DNA from 3 places in the Mesorhizobium sp. C120A genome. Region 1 is predicted to be linked to each of the others. Evidence: riboswitches for the same ligand, from Rfam matches in the RefSeq annotation. Region 1 holds a riboswitch; each other region holds the start of a gene.
The links. Region 1 has a riboswitch for cobalamin ahead of NL532_RS14475 (DUF1636 family protein). Riboswitches for the same ligand answer to the same signal wherever they lie in the genome.
Positions count from the first base shown of each region.

Region 2: linked by a shared signal. The riboswitch ahead of metE (5-methyltetrahydropteroyltriglutamate--homocysteine S-methyltransferase) and the one ahead of NL532_RS14475 (DUF1636 family protein) in region 1 are both predicted to bind cobalamin.
Region 3: linked by a shared signal. The riboswitch ahead of NL532_RS01285 (aromatic ring-hydroxylating oxygenase subunit alpha) and the one ahead of NL532_RS14475 (DUF1636 family protein) in region 1 are both predicted to bind cobalamin.

Region 1 covers NZ_CP100476.1:2,993,137-2,996,406, reverse strand. The annotation lists gene NL532_RS14485 (winged helix-turn-helix domain-containing protein) at 1-877, shown strand, start outside; gene NL532_RS14480 (DUF6348 family protein) at 907-1,467, shown strand; gene NL532_RS32205 (DUF6348 family protein) at 1,373-1,600, shown strand; cobalamin riboswitch at 1,659-1,865, shown strand; gene NL532_RS14475 (DUF1636 family protein) at 1,904-2,332, shown strand; gene cobW (cobalamin biosynthesis protein CobW) at 2,335-3,270, shown strand, end outside.
Region 2 covers NZ_CP100476.1:6,166,653-6,169,922, forward strand. The annotation lists gene NL532_RS29960 (adenosine kinase) at 1-706, shown strand, start outside; cobalamin riboswitch at 1,115-1,316, shown strand; gene metE (5-methyltetrahydropteroyltriglutamate--homocysteine S-methyltransferase) at 1,411-3,270, shown strand, end outside.
Region 3 covers NZ_CP100476.1:270,698-273,967, forward strand. The annotation lists gene NL532_RS01280 (FAD-binding oxidoreductase) at 1-489, opposite strand, end outside; gene NL532_RS01285 (aromatic ring-hydroxylating oxygenase subunit alpha) at 527-1,774, opposite strand; cobalamin riboswitch at 1,892-2,093, opposite strand; gene NL532_RS01290 (DUF680 domain-containing protein) at 2,593-2,799, shown strand; gene NL532_RS01295 (DUF680 domain-containing protein) at 2,866-3,069, shown strand; gene NL532_RS01300 (DUF680 domain-containing protein) at 3,141-3,270, shown strand, end outside.

The sequences.
Region 1 (3,270 bases):
GTATCTCGGCCTCGCCAAATGGGGCCGCGAGCACGCCGCCTATATCGAAGAGATCTACCGCGCGGTCGCCGAGCGCGGCCCGATTGCCGCTTCGGCACTGGAAGGCCAGAAAGGTTCGGGCGGCTGGTGGGGCTGGAGCCACGCCAAGCACGCCTTCGAATGGCTCTTCTGGGCCGGACGCATCACCACGGCGCACCGCCGTGGCTTCGAACGCTTCTATGACCTGCCCGAGCGCGTGCTGCCGCAGGCGATCCTCGATCTGCCGGTGCCGGCCGCCGAGGACGCGCACCGCGAATTGCTGCGCATTTCTGCCCGCGCCCACGGCATCGCGACGTCGGGTGACCTGCGCGATTATTTCCGCTTGTCGCCGGCCGACATGAAGGGCCGGTTGGAGGAACTGGTCGAGATGGGCGAGTTGCTGCCGGTAAACGTCGAAGGTTGGGACAAGCCGGCTTACCTCTATAGGGACGCCCGCCTGCCGCGAAAGATCGAGGCCCGCGCCTTGCTGGCCCCCTTCGATCCGGTGGTCTTCGAGCGCGCGCGCACCGAGCGTCTCTTCGATTTCCGCTACCGCATCGAGATCTACACCCCGGCCGACAAGCGGCAATATGGCTATTACGTGCTGCCTTTCTTGCTCGGCGACAAGATCGTCGCCCGCGTCGACCTCAAGGCCGACCGGCCTGCGAGTGTCTTACGCGTCCACGCCGCCTATGCCGAAGCAGGCGCACCGCCTGAGACCACCGCACAGCTTTTCGAGGAACTAAAGGAGATGCAGGGCTGGCTTGGCCTTGAGCGCATCGAAGTGACGCCGGCCGGCAATCTGGGGCCGGCATTGGCTAGCGAGAGAGATGGCCAACCCTTGCAGCGTCTGTCATAGACGCCTCAATAAGCCTCGTAGGTTGTGCAATGGCATCGGACAAAGTGCTCGACATGATCCATGGCGCCCTCATTGCGCATGGAATAGATGCAGTCCGCAGAGATAGGGACGTCATGCTCCAATCGAAGCAGCTTCGGTTTGAGGCTGAGGTGTTCGAGACGAGTTCTGACCGGCTGGTCCTGGAAATCTACATTTTTTCTCCGCTGCTTGATGTTCAGCCGGTCATTGAATCCTTTGCTGGCTTCGGCGACACGCGCGAACAGGAACTGAACCAGGCGTTTGAAAAGTTTCTCCGTGGTGTTTTCCATGTGGCCATTGAGGGACTGGCCGATCACGTCTGCGAGAACATGCAGGCCGAAATAGAGCTTTGGCAGCGAAGCAGCGCCAGTTGGAAGATCTGGCGAAAAGATGCCCGCTGGAAAATCTATAGCGGCCCGGTCATTTCCCAGGCCACAACCGAGCTATGCTCGCTGACACCAGGCTATCCAGCATTCTATGCCAAGCTGGAAAAGCTGTTCACAGCTTCGGTACCCCCCCGGAAGCCATTTTGTCCGGACCTTTCTGGCAGGCTTGAAGGGCACGCTGATTAGTGCCGAAGTCCTTCTGGACAACGCGGTTTGGCATGAGGGACAGAATCTGGCTGTCGGTCATGACTGGGACTATAGCGATGGCTATCAAGCTATCCGACAGGTCATCCTGGCACTGCCGGAAGCCGGGACATGACAGCCCCTGCCGACATCGCCATGTCGTAGCCGTGCGTTGACACCGCTGCCTGCAAAAGCCTAAATCCGCTCCAGACGGTCCCCTGCCCGCAACGGCAAGGGCCAAGAGGGAATGCGGTGCGGGACGAAAAAATCCCAAATCCGCGGCTGTCCCCGCAACTGTAAGCGAAGAGCCAAGGCCGAAAGCCACTGGGTAACACCGGGAAGGCGGCTAACCAAGGCAATGACTCGCGAGCCAGGAGACCTGCCGTCTGAGACAAAGTATCCGATCGCCTGGCGGGTTTCCGGGCAAGGAGCCCGGTTTTTGGACCAGAACAGCAGTTTTTCGGCTGGCACAGCGGATGTTTCGTCCGCCGATGGCGACGCGTTGACCGGCGTGACCGTGATCGTCTGCGCCTCCTGCCGCGATGAAACCGGTTCCGACGCCCATCCTCGCGCCGGCGAACTTCTGGCCGACGACACGCGCCTCGCCGCAGCGGATGACAACATCCGCGTCCGCACCGTCGAATGCCTCGGCAATTGCAAGCGCAGGCTCAGCGCCGCGATCCTGCGCGATGGCTGCTGGAGCTATGTCTTCGGCGATCTGACCGCAACCAGCGGCGCCGACCTCGTTACCGGCGCAAAGCTCTTCGCGACTTCGGCCGACGGCCTCATCCCGTGGCGCGGCCGGCCCGATAGCCTCAAGCGCGGCCTCGTTGCCCGCATCCCACCCCTCGACATGCTGAAGGACTGACGATGAACGCTTCAAACCCGGCCGCCAACCTCTCCCGTGTTCCCTGCACTGTCGTTACAGGCTTCCTCGGCGCCGGCAAGACGACGCTGGTCCGCCATCTCCTGGAAAATGCCGGCGGCAAGCGCATCGCCATCATCGTCAACGAGTTCGGCGACATCGGCATCGACGGGGAAATCCTGAAAGGCTGCGGCATCGACACCTGCCCCGAGGAAAACATCGTCGAACTCGCCAATGGCTGCATCTGCTGTACAGTCGCCGACGATTTCGTGCCCGCCCTCGACAAGATCCTCGCGCTGACACCGAGGGTCGACCACATCCTGATCGAGACCTCGGGCCTCGCTCTGCCCAAGCCGCTGGTCCAGGCGTTCCAGTGGCCAAGCGTGAAGAGCCGGGTGACCGTCGATGGCGTCATCGCCGTGGTCGACGGCCCGGCGCTGGCCGAAGGCCGCGTCGCCAACGACATGGACGCGTTGCAGGCACAGCGCGCTCAGGACGAAACGCTCGACCACGACGATCCGGTCGAAGAAGTCTTCGAGGACCAGATCGCCTGCGCCGACCTGATCATCCTGTCGAAAAGCGATTTGATGGATTCAGCCGGTTCGGCCCGCGCCAACGCCATCATCAATGAGCATTCCGCTCGCGCGGTAAAAATCGTGCCGACTGCGCATGGCAAGGTCGACCCGTCGGTGCTGCTTGGCCTCGGTCTCGCCGTCGAAGACGACATCGAGAACCGCAAGTCGCACCATGACGGCGCCTTCGATCACGAGCATGACGATTTCGACACCTTCATCGTCGACATCCCCTCGATCGCCAATCCCGACGACCTGGCCAAGCGCGTCGCCACCGCCGCCGAACAGGAAAACGTGTTGCGTGTAAAAGGCTTCGTCGATGTCGGCGGCAAGCCGATGCGGCTTTTGCTGCAGGCCGTCGGCCCGCGC
Region 2 (3,270 bases), 3.2 Mb from region 1:
ACAGGGTGTCGCCTTCGACACCAGGCCGCTCAAGGGCGAGCCGCCGACGGCGCGCTCTATGATCTTCGTCACGCCCGACGGCGAGCGCTCGATGAACACCTATCTCGGCGCCTGCGTCGAGCTTGGCCCTGAGGATGTCGAGGCCGACAAGGCATCCGGCGCCAAGGTTACCTATTTCGAGGGCTATCTGTGGGATCCGCCGCGCGCCAAGGAGGCGATCCGGCAGACGGCGAAGCTCGCACACGAGGCCGGACGCGAAGTGTCGATGACGTTGTCGGATTCGTTCTGCGTCGACCGCTACCGGGACGAGTTCCTCGAGCTGATGCGCTCGGGCACTGTCGACATCGTCTTTGCCAACAGCCACGAGATCAAGTCGCTCTACCAGACAAAATCCTTCGACGAGGCGCTGGCTCAGATCCGCAAGGACTGCAAGATTGCCGCCGTCACCCGTTCCGAAAAAGGCTCGGTGATCGTGCGCGGCGACGAGACCGTGGTCATCGAGGCGACCGCCATCAAGGAGTTGGTCGACACCACCGGCGCCGGCGACCTCTACGCCGCCGGTTTCCTGCATGGCTACACGCAGGGCCGCAACCTCAAGACCTGCGGCGACCTTGGCTCGCTGGCGGCCGGCCTGGTGATCCAGCAGATCGGCCCAAGGCCAAGGCAGAATTTGCGCCGCGAGGCGGAAGGGGCTGGGTTGCTGTAGATGCGCCGGCAACTAACCAGCCGCCCTACTGACGCGATGACCGCAGTGGCGGAACTGTGTCAAAGCTCGCTGATAGCGACAGCCATTCGCTTCGGAGAACTGACCCATGCTGCTGCCGTGAAGCTCGCTGGAGGAGCGGTGCAAGGCGTGCTTGCCATGACGGCATTCACCGTCATCCAGATCGTCACCAGCATTTTCCAGAAGCTCAGCTTGGGGAAGGCCAGTAAGGTTCCTGAGGTAACGGAGAACTCGCGGCGTCCGTCGGACTTGACTTGCGATCACGTCCCACGATGCCGAATGCGGGCAGCAGACTGAATATTTCACAATGCTAGACAAAGGCGTAAAAGCGCGATCACATAACGACATAAACATTTCGTTATGCGTCATTGACAAAAGAGCGAACTGCTGTGATTGTCTGCGTGTCGTGGTTCTCGCGTGCGGCGCTGCCGCAGCGGAGCTAAGAGGGAAGCCGGTGCGATGCCGGCGCTGCCCCCGCAACTGTTAGCGGCGAGCCAACCCCAATCACGTCACTGAGGCGAATACCCTCAGGAAGACGGGTAGAGGCTATGACCCCGCGAGCCAGGAGACCTGCCACGCGAATTACGTCCACGGGCGGGGTGTCTCGGTGGCCGCTGCAACCCGGCGTTGATGCCGGCCTGCTAGCGCCTTCCTTGTCACCGACGCCCCAATCATCGGGGTATGACATGACTGTCTCTCAGCAAATTCCTGTAGCAACGCTCGGCGTGCCGCGCTTCGGTCGTCGGCGAGAACTGAAATTCGCCCTCGAAAGCTACTGGTCCGGAACATCGTCCGCTGGCGACCTTCTTGCGACGTCGAAGGCGCTCCGAGCCGCTAGCTGGGAAGAGCAGCGCGATCGCGGCGTGTCGAAAATCCCGTCGAACGACTTCTCGCTTTACGACCATGTGCTCGACACCGCAGCCATGGTCGGGGCCATTCCATCCCGGTACGGCTGGAATAGCGGCGAGGTCCCACTTGACATCTACTTCGCAATGGCGCGCGGCAACCAGGGTCAGACGGAGGATTGTGGACACGCTGGTCACCAGGAGGAGGCTCATGGACCTGGTGTAACCGCGATGGAAATGACCAAGTGGTTTGACACCAACTACCACTACATTGTGCCGGAACTCGATGATGATCAGACGTTCGCCCTCTCGTCATCGAAGCCGGTCGATTACTTCCTCGAGGCTAAAGCTCTCGGCATACACACACGCCCAGTCATCCTTGGACCTATCACCTTCCTCAAGCTGGCGAAATCGCGTGCCGAAGGGTTCGGTCCCATCGCGCTCCTACCGCGGCTGCTGCCCGTTTACGAGCAAGTCCTGCAGAGGCTGAAGCTGTCGGGAGCCGACTGGGTGCAGATCGATGAGCCAGCGCTTGTCCTCGATCTGAACCCGAACGAACGAGCTGCGTTCGAATTCGCCTATGGCCAGCTGTCGAAAGCCGCGCCCGAGCTGAAGATCATGCTGGCTACGTATTTCGGGTCGCTGGGAGACAATCTCGAAACCGCGGTTTCTCTGCCCCTGGCCGGCCTGCATATTGATCTCGTGCGCGCTCCCGAGCAGCTGGAAACGGTGGGTCGGCTCGCTCCGAAGGATCTGGTGCTCTCGCTCGGCTTGATCGATGGCCGCAACGTCTGGCGTGCGAACCTGCCCGCCATTCTCGACCGCATCAAACCGATCGTCGCCGGCTGGCCCTTGGACCGCGTCGAAATTGCGCCTTCTTGCTCGATGCTGCATGTGCCGATTGACCTGCGCATGGAGACGGAACTCGAGGCCGACATCAGGTCGTGGCTCGCCTTCGCGGCCCAGAAGACCGACGAGCTGGTCTTGCTGGCCCGGGCCCTTTCCAAAGGCAGGGATGCGGTGGCAGCCGCGTTGAAAGCTTCTGCCGAGGCTGCCGCCACTCGCTTGACGTCCACGAAGATCCATGACCCGCTTGTTGAGGGGCGGATCGCCAGCATTGACCATAGCATGAAACGACGAGAGAGCGCTTTTGGCGAGCGCTCCAGAGTCCAGGCCGGCACGCTCGGGCTGCCGCCGTTCCCGACGACGACAATCGGGTCCTTCCCGCAGACGCCGCAGGTACGCCGCGCGCGGTCCGCTCATGCGAAGGGCCAGCTCAGTTATGTCGACTACGAGATTTTCCTGAAGAAGGAGATCGAGTCAGCAATTCGTTGGCAGGAAGAGATCGGGCTGGACGTGCTGGTGCACGGTGAGTTCGAACGAAACGATATGGTACAGCATTTCGGCGAGCAGCTGTCCGGCTTCGCCTTCACTCAGCATGCCTGGGTGCAAAGCTATGGGTCGCGCTACGTGCGTCCCCCCATCATCTTCGGGGACGTATCGAGGCGCAATCCGATGACGGTGCGCTGGTGGCAATTCGCCCAGTCGCTTACGGAAAAGCCCGTGAAGGGAATGCTCACAGGCCCAGTGACCATTCTCAACTGGTCCTTTGTTCGAGACGACGTACCCCGCTCCGAAGCCTGCCGCCAGATCGCGCTCGCCATCCGCGACGAAGTGACGGATCTCGAAAGGTCCGGCGCA
Region 3 (3,270 bases), 2.7 Mb from region 1:
CCGCGCGCAGTTGACGAAACCGACATCGGTCCATGGCGCGCAGTCGTTCAGCCAGCGCAGCATCGACATCATCGGCGTCACGCCGGAGCCGGCGGAAATGAACAGGTATTTGGCCGCCGGGTGGCTGTGCAACGAGAAGTCGCCGGCCGGTCCGTAGGCCTTGACATGCGAACCGGGCACCAGATGGTCGAACATCCAGCGCGTGCCGATGCTGCCGGCCTGCGCCTTGACCGTCACCGCGATCGAAAACGGCCGCGATGGCGACGACGACAGCGTATAGGTGCGCATCAGCGGCCCTTCCGGTGTCGGCAGTTCCAGCGTCAGGAACTGGCCCGGCTTGTAGCGGAACCAGGTCTGGTTGTCGGAGCGGAAGGTGAAGGTCTTGACGTCAGGCGCCTCGTCGCTGACGCCGATCACTTCCAGCACCTGCAGCCTATCGTTCCAGGGCGCCATCTGGTCGAGATGGCGATAGAGCCCAAGATCCGTCATCGCATTCATCCTCCGGTCCTTCTTCGCCTGCTCCAGCTCACGCGACGCTGCGCAGCGCCGGCCTGCCACCTTCGGCAAGGCGCGGGCCGATGAAGGCCGCGTACCATTCGACGAACTGGATCACGCCGCCCTCGTGCAGCTCCGAATAGGGGCCGGGCTCATAGGCCGGAGACAGGATGCCGAAGGCGTTTTCCTCGACGATGCGGCGGTCCTGGTCGTTGGTCTCGGTCCAGACATGGGTGAGCTCCTCAAGGTTGTAGTCGACCCCCTCGACCGCATCCTTGTGCACCAGCCACTTGGTCGTCACCGCGGTTTGCGTGGCGCTGATCGGCAGCACCCGGAAGGTGACCGCATGGTCGATCAGTATGTGGTTCCAAGTCGTCGGATAGTGGTAGTGCATCAAGGTGCCGATGCGGTCGGCGGCAACAGTGTCGGACAGGTTCTTCGTCACCGCGCGCTTTCCCGACATCGTGTAGCTGACGGCATCGCGCAGCAGCGGCGCGCGGGTGGCGCGGTATTGCCCGGCCGGATCGGTGCGGAACTTGCTCGGCAGGCCCGCCGCCTCGCATTTCGCCCAGTGCGCCAGCATCTCCGGATCGCTGTCGGCGCCCTGCACGCCGGTCACCGTCGGCGCTTCGGGGAATGTCTTGCACAGCTCCGGATGATTGCCGGCGCAGTGATAGCATTCGCGGTTGTTTTCCCAGACCAGCTTCCAGTTGCCCTTCTCGATGATGGTGCTCTCGAAGGCGACCTTGGCTTCATTCAGCCGGTGCGGCTTGAGGTAGGGCTCTATCATGGCGCGCATCGGCGCAAAGTCGGCAGGTTCTTTCGCCAGGCAGATGAAGATGTAGCCGCCGACGCTCTCGCAGGCGACGGGCTTCAGGCCGAACTGGCTCTTGTCTAAACCGTCGGCCATCTGGCGGGCAAACAGCAGCCGGCCGTCAAGCTCGTAGGTCCACTGGTGATAGGGGCAGACAAGCTTTGCCGCCATGCCCTTCTCAGTGTTGCAGACACGGCTGCCGCGATGGCGGCAGGAATTGTGAAAGGCGTTGATGTTGCCCTTCTGGTCGCGGACCAGCACCACCGGATAATCGCCGATCTGCACGGTGATATAGCTGCCGGGCTTCGGCAGTTCGCAATCATGGCCGATGAACAGCCAGTCGCGATACCAGATAAGCTCCATGTCGAGCTTGAAATAGTCCGGGTCGGTGTAGAAGGGCTGTTCCAGCGAAAAGCCTTGCTTGCGGCCGTTCAGGAGCCTCAGCATGTCGTTGCGCGTATCCATAGTTCTGTCCTCGTGGTTTAAGGACTGAACTTGGTGGTGATGGAGGAAGGATCGGACGCAGGCCGGCGCGGCGCCGGACATGCACTATCCACCTCTTGACCGCCCACCGCGATCAGTCGAGTCTATGCATCTCGGGCTGGTTTCCGGGCTCTGGAGTTGTCCTTGCGGACCATCGCGACACCTTCCCAGGCTCTTGCCCAGTGGTCTCCCGTTGCGACTTCAACTCCACCACCGTTGCGGGGGCAGCGCCGGATTCTGACCGGCTTCCCAATTCTCCGCTGCGTCGTCACGAAGCGGCACCTGAGATGCGATCATCTAATCACGGCAGCGATCGCGACGTCGGCATGAAAGCGACATCGTATCCATGCGGCGCGACACGCGCGGCATACGCTCCCCGCCGCCGGTCAAAGAGCTGAGACGTTTCTTGCGACGCCATCATCGCCGTTTCGAATCGCTGCGGATCCAGTTCGATCGGGGGCAAAAAGGGCTCAACGGTATCGAAAAGTTACTATTAGCAATCTCTAATCGAACCGAACGGTTCGTTTCTGTTGACAATGCGTGCAGGACGGTGTGAACGACGGCCCGGAAACCGACATCGGAGCGAACCACTCGGTTCGACATAAGAAACTGAAAACAATACAATAAACAGCCATGAAGGAACTTCCTGGTACAATTTCAAGGTGCAGGAGCGTGGTCCACACGGAACAACTTCGTGATTGGAAACCAGCCTATGGCTTTCCCACATCGGGGCTGTCCGAACGACGCGAATTCCTCCCAAGACACGCCGCTAGACGGACAGACAAACTGGAGTACTAAAAATGAAAAAGATCATCCTCACTGCCGCAGCCGTTTTGGCGATCACCGGCAGCGCCTTCGCCGGTAGCGACAATTACGGTTCCAATGGTGCGAACCAGCCAGCCGTCTCGGTCGACAGCTCGTATACGGCTTCCATTCAGAAGCCGGCGCACGCTGACAAGCAGCCTGTCGTTCAGGGCGCCGACCGCGACCTCTACGGCAATCGCTGATCCCGACCAAAGAAGGGCGGCTAACCCGTCGCTCTCGGGATCCCAAAAAATTCAGGAGTATTTGAAATGAAAAAGATCATCCTTGCTGCCGCCGCCGTTTTGGCCATCTCCGGCAGCGCTTTCGCCGGCAGCGACAACTACGGTTCGAACGGCGCCAACCAGCCTGCGATTACGTCGACCGATAGTGGCCATACGGCTTCGGTTGAGAAGTCGGCTCCAGCCGAGCAGGCGCCTGCCCACGGTGCCGACCGTAACCTTTTCGGCCGCTAAAAGTCGGTTTCCAGCACGTGGCGGGCTTATCCGCTGCAGCTGGCGGCATCAGAAAAATTCAGGAGACTAAAATGAAGAAGATCGTTCTTGCCACCGCAGCCGTTCTGGCTGTTTCGAGCGCTGCCTTTGCCGGCAGCGACAATTATGGCTCCAATGGCGCCAACCAGCCGGCCGCTGCCGTCGACACCACCCGCACTTCGT